3 regions of the Rossellomorea sp. NPDC077527 genome follow, and region 3 is predicted to be linked to each of the others. Evidence: riboswitches for the same ligand, from Rfam matches in the RefSeq annotation. Region 3 holds a riboswitch; each other region holds the start of a gene.
The links. A riboswitch is a leader RNA that binds a small molecule or an ion and turns the genes downstream of it on or off. The one in region 3 is predicted to bind thiamine pyrophosphate.
Positions count from the first base shown of each region.

Region 1: it holds a riboswitch for thiamine pyrophosphate, as region 3 does, so the genes downstream of both, thiT (energy-coupled thiamine transporter ThiT) here and thiC (phosphomethylpyrimidine synthase ThiC) in region 3, are expected to answer to the same signal.
Region 2: it holds a riboswitch for thiamine pyrophosphate, as region 3 does, so the genes downstream of both, ACIGG7_RS13865 (ABC transporter substrate-binding protein) here and thiC (phosphomethylpyrimidine synthase ThiC) in region 3, are expected to answer to the same signal.

Region 1 covers NZ_JBITVL010000001.1:78,268-83,514, forward strand. Annotated here, with positions in the region: gene ACIGG7_RS00370 (thioredoxin family protein) at 1-268, shown strand, start outside; gene ACIGG7_RS00375 (RNA polymerase sigma factor) at 468-1,010, shown strand; gene ACIGG7_RS00380 (DL-endopeptidase inhibitor IseA family protein) at 1,129-2,145, shown strand; gene ACIGG7_RS00385 (hypothetical protein) at 2,440-2,739, shown strand; TPP riboswitch at 2,808-2,906, shown strand; gene thiT (energy-coupled thiamine transporter ThiT) at 2,977-3,573, shown strand; gene ACIGG7_RS00395 (DedA family protein) at 3,720-4,319, shown strand; gene ACIGG7_RS00400 (threonine/serine exporter family protein) at 4,547-5,247, shown strand, end outside.
Region 2 covers NZ_JBITVL010000003.1:779,994-785,240, reverse strand. Annotated here, with positions in the region: gene ACIGG7_RS13885 (cation diffusion facilitator family transporter) at 1-148, shown strand, start outside; gene ACIGG7_RS13880 (Fur-regulated basic protein FbpA) at 192-440, shown strand; gene ACIGG7_RS13875 (aldo/keto reductase) at 493-1,395, opposite strand; gene ACIGG7_RS13870 (phosphotransferase) at 1,481-2,380, shown strand; TPP riboswitch at 2,684-2,793, shown strand; gene ACIGG7_RS13865 (ABC transporter substrate-binding protein) at 2,927-3,913, shown strand; gene ACIGG7_RS13860 (thiamine-binding protein) at 3,926-4,219, shown strand; gene ACIGG7_RS13855 (ABC transporter permease) at 4,216-4,977, shown strand; gene ACIGG7_RS13850 (ABC transporter ATP-binding protein) at 4,979-5,247, shown strand, end outside.
Region 3 covers NZ_JBITVL010000002.1:899,891-905,137, reverse strand. Annotated here, with positions in the region: gene ACIGG7_RS09765 (ABC transporter substrate-binding protein) at 1-495, opposite strand, end outside; gene ACIGG7_RS09760 (alpha/beta hydrolase family protein) at 754-1,521, shown strand; gene ACIGG7_RS09755 (DUF2584 domain-containing protein) at 1,998-2,240, shown strand; gene ACIGG7_RS09750 (putative periplasmic lipoprotein) at 2,272-2,604, opposite strand; gene ACIGG7_RS09745 (copper homeostasis protein CutC) at 2,742-3,434, shown strand; TPP riboswitch at 3,506-3,622, shown strand; gene thiC (phosphomethylpyrimidine synthase ThiC) at 3,769-5,247, shown strand, end outside.

The DNA.
Region 1 (5,247 bases), on a different contig from region 3:
ATTGCTATACATATCAAGACCCAATTGCTCTGTTTGTCATGCACTCCTGCCACAGGTGGAAAAGGTGTTGGAGGAATTCCAATCTGTGTTCCCCATCCATGCCGATGCAGAAGAAATACCTGAAGTAGCAGGAGAATTCTCCATCTTTACCGTTCCTGTCCTGATCATGTTTGTGGAGGGGAAAGAAATGTTCAGAAAAGCACGCTTCGTGCCAATAGATGAACTTCAGAGCCAAATATCCCGTCTCATAGAGATGTTAGACAACTAAACAAACGTTTGATCAACTGTAAATATGATTGATTTAATGAGGCTGAACGAGCTGAACAGTTGTTTAAGACGACAAAACATCTGATGAAAGAGCTGTTATAATAATGGCTCTTTTTCTATTGTATGGAAATTTATTTAAATGAATTGAAACCATATCCATGTCAGCAACGACTAATAAATACAGTAAAGGGGGGAAGGCTTTGAGAGAGGATCACGACCGATTGGAAGGGCTCTATGAAACGTATTTCCATGATGTTTATCAGTACTTATTCTATTTCACTAACAATTCATCCGAAGCAGAGGATTTAACCCAAGATACCTTTATGAGAGTGTTTAAAAGTTATCACAGCTTCCGTAATCAATCCTCACTGAAAACATGGATCATTTCCATTGCTAAACGGACGGCGATTGATCATTACCGAAAGAGAAAGCTCATCTCCCTTCTCCCGGATGTCCTTTTGAATTTACGAAAAAGTGAGGAAGGCATACCGGAAGAAGAGGTGGAGAAAAGCGAAGAGTGGCAGAAGGTTCAGGCGGCACTTTCCAAGTTGAAACCGGACTATCGGAATGTCGTCATCCTTAGGGGATTGAGAGAATACTCCGTCAAAGAAACGGCGGAAATCCTAGATTGCAAGCCTTCTAAAGTGAAAGTGGATTATCACAGGGCAATGAAGCAGTTAAAAAAAGAATTAGGACATTCCAATGAAGAGGCGGTGCTGGTAGATGAAAGAAAAATTCAATGATGACATATTACAATCTTTGAAAAACCGACCAGACCTTGCTCCGCGCAAAGAATTTAAGAGCGAGTTGAAAACTAAACTATTTGAGGAGATAGATGGGCAAAAAAAGAGTGGGAGGAAAATGGGAAGATTGGTCCCGAATGTATTGGCTGCAGCCTTTATATTGGCGGGGATATTCTTGACTTTCGAACTGATCGATGTCGAAAGGGACGGTCAAAATGCTTCAAAGGAGCAGGACGTCATCGTAGCTCCTACCCCAGAAGAGCCTACCGAGCTGGATGAGCCTACGGCAGATAAATTGATTGTAGAAGCGTTCAATCGATATGATACCGTCCTTAATGATGAAGGGATGGGTGAGACCTTTATCTATGAAGGTGAGTCCTATCGGTATATGAGTGAAGGATTTGATTCAGAAGAAAAAGTGATTCACTATCTATCAAAAAGCTTTACCCCGGATGCTGCCGAGAAGCTCCTCGGGAACCATCCCTTCATTGTGTATAAAGGGAAATTGGCCCAGCCTGATGTAACTTTTGAACCTGGCAATGTATGGACCGACACCACGGCAGTCAAAGTGAGGACGACAGAAGCCATGAGTGATGTGACATACGAAATACCGGTTTCGGAGGGGCTTGGGAGAGTCAATGTTCAAAGCTTCAGACTGGTTTTTGATGGAGGATGGAAGTTCAGTGTGAAGTTGCCATTTTCATTTAGAGAAGTAGAGAAAGAGACCAAAGAGTGGAACCTCACGTTGACACTAGAAGAAGAGGCGGTCTACCAGGAATTTTCCCGGGATCCAAGAGAAGAACATTTACACGGGTTATCACCCATCAGCATTGCAAAAATTTATGTCCAGGCAACGTTGGATGAAAGAGACGACCTGGTTTATGAAATGTACACAGACAGGGCAGGGTATGTACAGTGGACCAAGGAAGAAGACGAGAAGTTTCCCAAAGCGGACAGGGGGACAAAGGAAAATATTCTACGTGTATACAAAGGTATAGAAAACGGTAAATTTATTCAAACAGGCGATACGGATGGATATATTAAGTATGACAATGGTAGCGAAGGGGGTATGGGCTTTCAAATGGTCAAGGATGAAGATGGCTATTGGAGCGTAGGATTCATGCCGACTCAATAGAGTGCATGAATCTGGGATTAAATAGAGTAAGTAAGTCAATATATTCTAAAACACGAACAGTAAATGTAGTATGTTGATTGGGACAGAAGGTGCTCAACTCACATATAGCGAAAAGTGGTACCTTGAGTGATTGGAAAGGGAGCAAAATAAAGGCAATTAAAATAGAGCTGCTTAAAATGGGTATTTTGTCACATTCCATTAGAGTAGCTCTTTTGTCATGGCTTATTGAATAGGTATATAATAGAGAGTATACGAGTATAGTAGTCAAGAAGAAATAAAAAGGGGGCTAGATGAATGATCAGATTGTCCAGGACAAAGAGAGTCATGTTACTCGGTTTCGCAATCATCCTCATAATAGTAGCCAACCGGATTTCCACTGTACAGCACCTGACGGCAAGAATCGCCACCAACCTCTATGTGAGCCTTAAATACAAGGATCTGGATCTGGAATACCAAAACGTCGAATTTTCACCCCAGTTTGGAGATTACTCTGTCGCATATAAGGACAAGGATGGAAAAGTATATGGATTCATGGTCACCCCTAAGTCAATGCCCGTCATCATTCTTCACGATCCTCTCAGTGAGACACCTTAAGGAAAAGAGCCTTTCGACCTTTTAATCTATCATTTTTGATGTATAATAAAGCATAATAACTTCATAAACGTTACCACAAGGGGAGCGAAAGCTGAGATTGAACAATGTGTTCTGACCCTCTGAACCTGTTAGTTAGGACTAGCGTAGGGATGTGGAAGATACGCCTCTTTGTGCGTGTTTTAATTCATGCATTCATCCTCCTTATGGTTTCGTTTTATTACATGAGGAGGATTTTTTATGAAACACACTCGACTTATTGTATTGCTTGAAGCGTCATTGATGGCAGCCTTCGCCGTCATCCTTGATATGCTGCCCTCTATTAAGCTATCACCAAGTATCTCCATTTCCATTGCCATGGTTCCAATTTTTCTATTGTCCTATCGAAGGGGCTGGAAAGCGGGACTGACAGGGGGCTTCTTATGGGGAATCCTGCAGATCGCCCTAGGGGATGCCTGGATAGCAACGCCGGTTCAAATGGTGATTGAATACTTCATTGCCTTTGCTTTTATCGGTTTCGCGGGGATGTTTGCCGGGAAGATACAGGGTTCATTAGGAGACAGTCGTCGATCCAAAGCGATTCTATGGGTTGTGATCGCTACATTTGTAGGAAGTCTCGCCCGCTATTTCTGGCATTTCATCGCAGGTTTCGTGTTCTTTGCCGAATATGCACCGGATGATATGTCTCCATTGCTCTTCTCTTTCATTGCGAATGGTATCACAATGCTTGGGTCGGCTCTGTTGTGCTCCATTGTGTTGGCGATCATCACCAATATAGCACCAAGACTGATTAAAGTACGGACACATCAACATGATATCAGCCGAAAGGCTTCATAGAAACAACAAGACTGGTCCATTCCAAAAGGCCGGTCTTTTTTTGTCAATACACCCCAAGTCTTAGAGTAATTTACTTCTACGGCTTCTGTTGAATAAACGGGCCTTTTTCTATACTGAAGATACGATGATTGTCAGGAGTGAGTCGAATGTCAGATTGGATCTTGAATATAGCGGAAGAGTGGGGGATTTGGGGTGTATTGTTTTCTCTATTTATTGAAGGAAGTGCTTTTCCTTTTGTGGGCACATTTTTTATCGTGACGATGGGATTCATCCTGGACTTAACGTGGGTGGAAATCGGGATTATTTCGGTTGCGGGAAGCCTTCTATACACAGTGGGAAGTTATATTCCATTTTACATCAGTTTGAAACTGGGGGATAAATTGGAGGAGAAGCTACATCCCAAGAAGCTGGAAAAGCTTAGGGCAGCCGGTCAAAAATTCAATCGTTATGGAATATGGAGCGTAGCGATTGCGAGTCCACTTCATATAGGGAATGTCATCCCATTCCTTGCGGGCATGGCGAAAATGGATGTGAAGGCCTATTCCCTCCTCACGATGCTCGGTATTGCTCCATCCACTTTTCTGTTTTTGAGTATTGGACAGTTATATGAGGGAGAGAAAGAAGTGATTCTTAAAATGATGGAGGACTATCAAGTGGGGGCCTTTATCGTTTTTGTCATCATAACGGGTTTGTACGTCGTTTTAAAAAGGAAGAAGAAGAGAAGGGTGTACACGAAAAATCACTAATGGGATTGGAGATGTGTCGTCAAGAGGACCACAAATACTGAGAAACAATTCATAAGCCTTACATAAGGGGGGACAAGGTCCTGAATATTGGACTGTTTATACCCCAAATCACCCCCGTTCCCTCTCCCTAGATTAAATCTACGTAAAATCCTGCCGTTCCTCATTGCTTACACCACGTCTTTCCTATAAACTAGACCTATTCAAAAAAGCGCGTGTGGTGAAATCGTATGGAAGCAAAAATGATAAGAAGATATGACATTATGGAGGTCAGCCTGCTGGCAGGTAAAATTATGCTGCAAAGCGGTGCAGAGACCTATCGCGTCGAGGATACGATGATGCGGATTGCTGCTTCTTATGGGATAACAGAATCCCACAGCTATGTGACGCCTACTGGAATCATCTTCTCGATTGAAACCTCGGAACCGACAAAAACAAAGCTGATCCGAATCAACGAGAGGTCAACGGATCTTGAGAAAGTGACCCTCGTGAATAGTATCTCGCGGCAAATCAGCCAAGGGCATCTGACCCTTGAAGAAGCATACAATGCCCTTGAGAAGTTGGATCAGTCCGACTTATCATACACTTTCCTGATCCAGGTGGTGGCGGCAGCCATTGCAAGTGGATGTTTTCTCATCATGTTCCAGGGGGGATGGAAGGACTTCTTACCGGCACTGATCACAGGGGGGATCGGGTTTACAAGCGTGATTCATTTACATCGCCTCGTTCCGATCAAGTTCTTTGCCGAGTTCCTTGCCTCCTTCATCATCGGAATGGTGTCATTCGGGTTTGTCCATCTCGGAGTGGGGCAGGAGCTGGATAAGATCATCATTGGCTCCGTCATGCCGCTGGTTCCAGGTCTCCTGATTACCAATGCTGTCAGGGATTTAATGGCGGGGCATTTAGTATCGGGCCTGTCAAAGGGCGCGGA
Region 2 (5,247 bases), on a different contig from region 3:
TCATGTGGTGGTAGAAGATGAAGTGGATCGGGATGTGATATTATCTCAGCTTTCGGAATTTCTGGAAAGGGAGTTTGACATTCACCACGCAACCATTCAAATCGAAGGGGAAAAAGCGTTGGGCGGTCATCACCACTGCTGTACTTGAACAATCGGAACGAACAGGGCAGACTTTCAGGAGATTTTCTCGAATGGTTGAAAGAATGTTTATTCCCTTCCTTCATTGGGGTATATCCTCAATTGGAGGGATGAACATGCTACATCAAGAAACGAAAACACACCAGAAAAAAACACCCGAATTTAAAAAGGATTTTTATATACAGCAATTATTAAGGATTGGCGTTTATAAATCTTTCGGAAAGCAGCTTTACGAACTGTCGATGAATGAATTACAGGATGTCTACCTTGAATATTATGTTGGTGGAGATATTGCTCGCTAAAAAAGACGACCTTGGAAAAGGATCGTCTTTTTATATTTGATACGGGACCATATTATGGTACGTCATGACCCATGGATGTTTGGAGGATCTCGAACCATTGATCATGATTCAATGTGATGGAGAGGGAATCAATCGCGTTTTGAATCCGCTCTTTCTTACCTGACCCGACGATAGGCATAATGTTCGCCGGATGATTAAGAAGCCATGCATACAGAATCTCGTCGATTCCTTTTGCCCCTGTTTCTTCCTGGACTTTCTTTAATGTATGTTGAAGCCTGATTGCTTTATCATCTTCGCCCTTAAAGACTGCCCCTCCGGCAAGTGGTGACCATGCCATTGGTGCAACACGTTTATCTTGACACAGATTTAATGTCCCGTCTTCGAAGTTCTCCAGGTGGTAAGCAGATAGTTCAATTTGGTTTGTGATTAATGGAAAAGGCAAATAGGATTGAAGCATATTCCACTGATGATCTTTAAAGTTGGAAACACCAAAATGTCGTACTTTTCCTTCTTCTTTTAATTGAGTGAAGGCTTCGGCCACTTCTTCACCATTCATGAATGGATCTGGTCGGTGTATCAATAACAAGTCGATGTAGTCCGTTTTTAAGCTCTGGAGAGAGTTCTCCACTGAAGAGAGAATGTGTTTCTTACTCGTGTTGTAATGGTGTGTTAGATGATCTGGTCGATTATCCGAAGGCAGGACGATTCCACATTTCGTCACGATTTCCATCTTCGCCCGTAATGTGGGGTCAAGGGCAAGTGCCTCTCCGAATAAAGCTTCACACGTATATGATCCATAAATGTCAGCGTGGTCAAAGGTTGTGATTCCGTTTTCAATATTATGTTGAATGAGTGATAATGTCTCTTCCTTCGATTGATTCCAATCCGCAAGTCTCCATAAACCATGAATGATCCTGGAGAAAGATAAGTCTTCTGTCATTTGTATTCTTTGCATGGATGTAACCTCTCTTCCTTTGTATGTAGATAATACTTCAAAGTCATACTATCAGTATAATACTACGGTTTGAAAGGAAATAGAAATGATTGAACCTCTGCGGGGTATATTACGACATTGGGACGTGGATCCCACTTTCATAGAGCCACTGGGCCCTCATCCGAATGTTGCAAGAGTGAAGGAAGGAATGAAAGTATATTATTTAAAGAAGAGAGAGGATTTATCCATTGAGAAAAGGTGGGAGGAGTTCTATTTAACCTCCTATCTATTGGAAAACCGCCATTGTGTTGAATCACCATTATTAACTTCTTCAGGGTACCCATTTGTGAAAGAAGGAGAACAAATATATTCACTTTATAAAGCCCTGGAAGGAAGGTCTTTAAAGATATATTCTATGACAGCACTAGCAAATGCCGGGGCATACCTTTCAGACATTCATCTCCTTTTTGAAGGGTATCGCAGTCAACAGGAAGTGGTGGATTGGGATATTGAACGTCATGTAAAAGAGTGGATGTCCGTACTTGGAAACACATCGATCGGAAAACGTGGTGCAGGATTACTATCAAGAATAGAGGGGTGGAAGTCATACTACACTCAGTTGCCACACCAAATTGTTCATAGTGACTTCCACTCGGGAAACATCTTGATGAAGGGGGAAGAAATCATCGGTGTTATTGACTTCGCGCGGATTCGGACTGCCCCCCGTATTACAGACATCGCTTACTTCCTCGCAGGTCTTCTCAAGAATAGCGCGAACAAGAAGAGATACGATTCAATCAGATGTATACAAGTGTTTCTAGACGGATATGAAAGCAATACCTCATTGACCACCACAGAGAATCGACTATTGCCGTCTATCATCATCCTTTTCCTTCTGCAATATGCATTTTTGTATTCACACCAAGGGTATTCAGAAGCGGGCTCATCCTGCATGCTTTTTATTGAGGAACTGATCAATTCTGATTATTTTCAGGGATTAAAATAAGGCTGTTTTCGTAAACGATTGTTGCTTTTGGATATATGGGCTTGTTATTGATTCCCACTCCAATAAACTGTCCAAGATAGTACTAATGCACATTCTTGACTATTTATGAACCATTTTGCTCTGTCAACACTAGTTCCCTTCACCCTCTTCCACAGACTCAGGTGACAGAGCATCTGCAAATCATAGTCTGTGCGAGAATAACAATACACTCTTTGCGAAAAGAGATCCTAAATTTAAAAGGAAATACTTGAATAACAAACCGTTCTATGGCACAGTAGGAAAGAAGATAACGTTAATTTCATATTCTATGTGTAGGGGGACCGGAATGGCCGGTTGAGATTGTATCCTTTAGATGCTGACCCTTTGAACCTGAACTGGCTGATACCAGCGTAGGAAACATTCTCTTAAACGATACATAACCAAGTTTAATGATGCGTCCAAGGCTTTCAGCCCGGGACGCTTTTTTGTTTTACATTCATTTACCTTCATAAGCGAAGAATAATGGAATAAACGTTGAAACTGCAAAAGATTTAAGGAGGAAACAAGATGAAAAAATGGATGTTCATCATCTGTTCAGTATTTTTACTAACGGCCTGTAGTGCCGGGAAAGATACAGCCAATGAGAAGAAAGAAGGTCTTAAAAAGGTATCGGTTGTACTCGACTGGACACCAAATACCAATCACACAGGATTATATGTAGCGAAAGAAAAAGGTTACTTTAAGGACCAGGGACTTGATGTCGATATCATCCTACCTGGAGAATCCGGAGCCGATCAACTTGTTGCTTCAGGGAAAGCAGAATTCGGTGTAGGCTACCAGGAAAGTGTCACACAGGCGAGAGTCCAGGATGTTCCTCTCGTATCCATTGCTGCTGTTATTCAGCATAATACTTCGGGGTTTGCATCCCCCAAGAGTAAGGGTATTACAAAGCCAAAGGATTTTGAAGGGAAAAGCTATGGCGGCTGGGGGTCCCCTGTTGAGAAAGCCGTGATGGATTCCATCATGAAACAAAAAAATGCCGATGTAGAAAAAGTGAATTTCATTAATATGGGAGACACTGATTTCTTTACTGCCGTCAAGAGAGATGTTGATTTTGCCTGGATTTACTATGGTTGGACTGGTATAGAGGCTGAGCTTCGCGGTGAAGAGCTGAACATGATGTATGTAAAGGATTATTCTGAGAAATTGGATTATTATACTCCGGTGCTGACAACAAATGAAAAAATGATCGAATCAGATCCAGAAACGGTTAAAGCATTCCTTGCCGCAACTTCCAAAGGGTACGAGTATGCCATCGACAACCCGAAAGAAGCAGGTGAAATCCTTCTGGGAGCAGCTCCTGATCTTGATAAAGAATTAGTCATTAAGAGCCAGGAATGGTTAGCCCCTAAGTATCAGGATGACGCTGAAAGATGGGGAGAGCAAAAGCTTGAAGTGTGGGAGAACTATGCATCTTGGATGTATGATAATGATTTATTAGATAAGAAACTTGAAAGCAAGAAAGCATTCACGAACGAATTCTTACCGAAATAAGAGGTGAATAAAATGGGGAACGCACTCGTAAGTATACAAATCATTCCGAAGACAAAGAACGGCGAAGATGTCATTCCATATGTTGATGAGGCGATTGCCATCATAGAACAATCAGGTGTCCGATATGAAGTCCATCCCTTAGAAACGACGATGGAAGGAAATCTATCAGATTTATTTAAGGTGATTGAACAAATGAATGAACGGATGATTGAAATAGGAAGCAAGAACGTCATCTCACAAATCAAAGTATTATATCAGCCCGATGGTATTGAAATGAACCAATTAACGGAGAAGTATAAAGGATGAGAACATGGCTATCGAAAGGATGGAGACCCTTCTTGGTCCTCATCCTTTTATTCATCATTTGGGAAGTCAGCATAAGAGTATTTGATGTGCCAGCTTGGCTGATGCCTTCCCCTTCAGACATTTGGTCAGAAGGTGTTGCCTCGTGGTCTGCATTCAAGGGACATCTTGCTTCAACGACGCTTCTTACAATTGTAGGGTTTGTGATTGGCTGTTCGATCGGAATCGGGGCAGCGGTTGGGCTCCATCTCCTGCCAAAGGTAAGGGAAGCCTTCTATCCTCTGATGATTCTGTCGCAGAATATACCTATTATCGTCTTGGCGCCTTTACTTGTCATTTGGTTTGGATTTGGATTGTTACCAAAGATCATCGTCATTACGTTGATCTGCTTCTTTCCGGTGGCGGTTTCAGCAATGGATGGATTCAGACAGACGAATGCAGAGTACATCCTATATATGAAGATGTCGGGAGCATCAAAAGGGCAGATATTCAGGAAAGTGGAGTGGCCACATGCCCTGCCTTCCATTTTCTCCGGATTGAAAATTTCAGCTACCTATAGTGTAATGGGAGCGGTGATATCTGAATGGTTAGGTGCCCAGAAAGGAATAGGTGTTTACATGACACTCGCATCGTCTTCATTCCGGACCGATAGGGTCTTTGTTGCGATTTTCATGATCATGCTCCTAAGCCTGGTATTTTTCGGTATCATCCTTTTGTTAGAAAATATCATGGTGAAGTGGAATCGAAAGGAGGACAAGTAATATGACGACCTTATCTATTGAAAACATGTCCAAGTCATTCGATGGTGAACTTGTCCTTGATGATCTCTCCATTACGGTCGGAGAGGGTGAATTTGTTTCGATACTTGGACCATCTGGAAGCGGGAAAAGCACACTGTTTCATGTCATTGGTGGGTTATTCACTCCGGACTCAGGAGATATCCGTCTCGATGGTCAGTCGATAAGTGGTCAGAGGGGCTCCATCAGCTATATGCCTCAAAGTCCGTCCCTTCTGCCGTGGCGTACGGTGAT
Region 3 (5,247 bases):
ATTGGCAATATTGGCAAAATCGATGTTCTGGATCAGGTTCAGATCGTTATGTGGATCAATCCCATGATTCTTTAACACGAATTCACCGACCATTTGCGGCATCCCGCCTTTTCGCTGCCCAAGGAAGGTTGATCCTTTCAGCTGATTCCAGTCAAAGTCCTCCACCTTTTCTCTTGAGACGAGAAACGTTCCATCGGTTTGGGTCAATTGGGCAAAGTTGATGACAGGATCATCCGACCCTTGTGCATGGACGTAGATGGAGGTTTCAGAACCGACCAACGCGATATCGGCACCACCCGACAGTAAGGTGGTCATCGTCTTATCCCCACCCCAAGTGGTGGTTAATTCGATATCCAGCCCTTCGTCTTTAAAGAATCCTTTTTCTATTGCTACATATTCAGGTGCATAGAAAATCGACCGGGTCACTTCCGCTATCCGCACCTTTTGAACAGTCTCCTCTTTGTCTCCACAGGCGGTAAGCCCGATGGTCAACATGAGAATGAGGAATACTCCTAAACCACTGCGAAGCCATTTTTTCAATTCAATCTTCCTCCTTTAAAACCTTCAGGTTATCAATTGTTAAGATGAGAGCAACACTTTCTCGCTTGTTTATCTATTCGTCATTTGGGTAGGATGGTCATAAAGCTATATAGGTCATAAGCCTATTGAGATTTGCTAAAATATTCTATGTAGAGTACAAAAAATGTGTGAATACCCAATGCACGTTGAAAGGAAGAGAGTATGAAGAACGGAATGATCGTGAAGAAAACGTTGTTCCCTTCTCCGAATCCACATGTGGAGCTGTATGAAGTCACTTATATATCTTCAGGTCTAAGGGTGAAGGGGCTACTTGCAGAACCAATCTTAGATGGGAAATATGACGGATTTCTTTATTTAAGAGGAGGTATAAAAGGGGTCGGAATGGTCAGGCCTGCCCGGATCGCTCAATTTGCTTCTCACGGATTCATCGTGTTTGCGCCCTATTACAGGGGGAATCTGGGGGGAGAAGGAAATGAGGATTTTGCCGGGGATGACCGCGAAGATGCGTTTTCCGGAATAGAGCTCTTAAAACATCATACACGAACAGCACCGAGCCGCATCCATGTATTCGGTTTCTCCAGGGGCGGCGTCATGGCCCTTATGGCAGGGATCGAGATCGACGTTACGTCCGTCGTCACATGGGGAGGGGTGTCGGATATGTTCTTGACCTATGAGGAGCGGAAGGATCTGCGCAGAATGATGAAGAGGGTGATCGGGGGAAGTCCGAACAAAGTTCCCGAACGATATGAATGGCGGACCCCCTTATCCTCACTCGAACATCTGCAAGCACCAATTCTGATCATTCATGGGGAAAAAGATCAGAACGTTTCAGTGGAGCATGCATATAGATTAGAACAAAGATTGAAGGAACTCGGGAAACCGGTCTCAACCCATTACTTCAAAGAATTTACACACTATTTTCCCCCAAGAAAAAATCAACAGATCGTTTCCCTGCTCTGTTCCTGGATGAAGGATCAGTAGTCAGTGGTGTATGATGAGTATGAAAAGTTTGGGTCTTATCTCAAAGCTCTTATGGAAAGGATTGTTGATATTCTTACACTGACTTTAATCCTGCAAATGTTCTGTCATTGAGTCTGCATCCTCTAAAAAAGCAATTGTTGACAGAGCTAAATGGTTTGTAAAGGTCAGTCATTATAAAGAGCGTTAGTATATTTAGATATAATTTATCACTGCATCCAAGAAAACATTTGGTTGTACGAATCCTGACAATTACACGGTAATACAGAAACATTTATACTTGGACAGTTGATTGGAGCGGAAGGTGCTCGACTCCTGCGGGAAACGCTGGACAGGTGAGACCCCGCAGGGCGAAGCCCGAGGAGGCTCACCGCCAGCCCCGCGGAAAGCGAGCACCTGGAGTGGAAATCAACCACTACTCGCTACTTCAAAAACAACTATGTTTAAGAAAACAGTTAAAAGGATTGAGGTCATACAAAATGGGTATGGGTTTAGAGCTAAACACGATGATTGTCACCAAAGGGAAAGAAGTAAGAAAAGAAGAAAATCTGTTTCAGCTTCAAAAGGGCGGATATCGTCTGTATCCGATGCATATTCCCATTGATGTGAGAAAGACGAAACATAGTGAGCCGAGTGGTTTCGGAAAGATTGAAAAGATGGAATGGAAGGATGGGAAAACGACCATCTTTTACCGATTGATTTCCCTCAATAGTACCAATTAATAAAACGAGTGGCTGCAGGCAGCCACTCGTTTTAGTTCATTTCCTCATATAATAGATAGCGGTTATCCTTCGTTTGTGCGATAAGATAATTCTTGTGATCTTTCACACTATAAATGGGTGTTCCTTCTGCTAAAGTATTTGCTGTAAAGTCATTCACAGGATGATATTTGGTTTCGATTTTTTCCTTTATAGACCCAACCTTTTCATTAAGGGTCAGCTTCTTCTCTACGGACACTTTCACATATTGCTTATTGTTCACGACCATCATATCTCCGTATCCGCATAATTCATAGGATGCAGGCTTTTTCGCCCCGCATGCACTCAATACAAATACACATAATAGCAAGACAATCAGACGCTTCATTTTTTTCCTCCTTTTCCTTTCTGCACATATTCAAAAGATATTCATGCTTGTACGCGAACATGTTTGTTTTTTTCAATCCGAATTGTTTTCCCTATGTGGTACAGTATAGAAATCAACGAATGATAGGAGAGATCAACATGAGTAAACTCGAGGTCATTGTCTTGAATGAAGAGGATGCCAGGGTAGCAGAAGCGTCCGGGGCAGATCGTCTTGAATTAGTTTCGGCCATACATACGGGAGGATTGACTCCTGATTACAAGGTAATAGAAAAGGTATTGAAAGCTGTAACGATTCCTGTTCAGCTCATGATCCGCCTGCATTCTTCATCCTTTCGATATAGCATGAATGAAGTGAAAATCATGGCAGACCATGTTCGTGCCATTAAGGAAATCGGCGGTGAGGGCATCGTATTTGGTGCTCTCACACATGATGGAAAACTGGATGTGAATGCGTTAAAGGAAATCGCTCAAGCAGCAAAGGGGCAATCGATTACATTTCACAGGGCAATCGACGAGGCTTTGGACCCGGTAGCCCTTTGTAAAGAATTGCATCGATCGGGGTTGGCAGTGGAACGGATTCTTACATCAGGAGGAAGTCCCGTTGTGAGTGAAGGGATCGGAACCATTACTAAAATGATGGAAGTAGAGAAGGCTGGCGGTCCTACTATCATGCCTGGTTCAGGTTTAACGGTTGATAACATCAGTGAAATACATAAGGTGCTACATGCAAGGGAATACCACGTAGGATCAGGTGTGCGTCATGATGGTAGATACGATCTGGGAATAGACCCTGGAAAAGTAGCTGAATTCAAAAAAGTGATCACGTACTGAATTGATTCTTTCAACCTATTTGAAATGAAAACTCAGTATGGTAAAAATAGTATGTAACAACTGAATATCCATATTTCTACTGGGGGAGTCCGATATATAGCTTGGACTGAGAGAGGAACGCAGAAGTTCTTTGACCCTTTGAACCTGATCTGGATGATACCAGCGGAGGGAAGTAGTGGAGAAGCGCTATGTGTTTTTAACGTGCTTACTACTTTTTGACATGTCGGGTTCTGATTATTCAGGACCCTTTTTTGTGTCTTCATTTTCACTGAAGGTTAAGTGAACTGCCTGACGAGGTAACCTTCCGGATCCAATCACAAGGAGGAGAAGGTAGATGGCAATCGATTTAAGAACTCAATTTTCAAACAGTAAAAAAGTATACGTCAGAGGATCAAGGCCGGACATACATGTTCCGATGAGAGAAATTGAACTAAGTAAGACGAAGGCAGCCTTTGGGGAAGAAGAGAATGCTCCTGTTCGTGTTTACGATACGAGTGGACCGTATACAGATTCACGTTATGAAGTAGATATCACGAAAGGATTGCCTTCGGTTCGAAAAAAATGGATTTTGGAACGCGAGGACGTGGATGTCTACAAAGGACGAGAAATCGTGCCGGAAGATAATGGTTATAGAAAGGAAGACCCTGGTGCGAGTCTGAAATGGTTTCCCAATGTCAATCGAAATCCTCTGCGGGGGAAAGCGGGCAGTGCCGTCACTCAAATGCACTACGCAAAGAACGGAATCATTACACCGGAAATGGAGTTCATCTCGATCCGGGAAAATGTGGATCCGTCTTTTGTAAGAGATGAGGTGGCAAGCGGCAGAGCTATCATTCCAGCGAATATCAATCATCCTGAATGTGAACCGATGATCATTGGCCGGCACTTTCATGTGAAAATCAATGCCAATATCGGGAATTCCGCTGTATCATCCTCGATTGAAGAAGAAGTGGAGAAGATGACATGGGCGACCAGGTGGGGTGCAGATACGATCATGGACTTATCGACAGGGAAAGATATTCATACGACACGGGAGTGGGTCATTCGGAACTCCCCTGTTCCTGTAGGTACTGTACCAATCTATCAAGCTCTGGAAAAGGTAAACGGGATAGCAGAGGATCTATCATGGGAAGTGTACCGGGATACGCTCATCGAACAGGCAGAGCAGGGGGTTGATTATTTTACCATCCATGCGGGAGTGTTGTTGAGGTATATTCACCTCACCGTTGAACGTACGACGGGGATTGTGTCACGGGGAGGTTCGATCATGGCACAGTGGTGCCTGGCTCATCATAAGGAGAACTTTCTTTATACCCATTTTGAAGATATTTGTGAAATCGCAAAGGCTTATGATATTTCGATTTCACTAGGGGATGGATTAAGGCCGGGATCAATCGCGGATGCGAATGATGAAGCACAATTTGCTGAGCTTGAAACATTGGGAGAGTTAACACAAATCGCTTGGGAGCATGATGTACAGGTGATGATTGAAGGGCCAGGTCATGTGCCGATGCACATGATCAAAGAAAACGTGGATAAGCAAATGGAGATCTGTCATGAAGCCCCTTTCTATACATTGGGACCATTAACGACCGATATTGCACCGGGGTACGATCATATTACTTCTGCCATTGGAGCAGCGATGATCGGCTGGTTCGGTACCGCGATGCTGTGTTATGTGACACCGAAAGAACATCTGGGGCTGCCGAATAAAGACGATGTTCGGGAAGGTGTAATTGCGTACAAAATTGCCGCTCATGCGGCTGATTTAGCGAAGGGGCATCCAGGGGCACAAATAAGGGACAACGCCCTT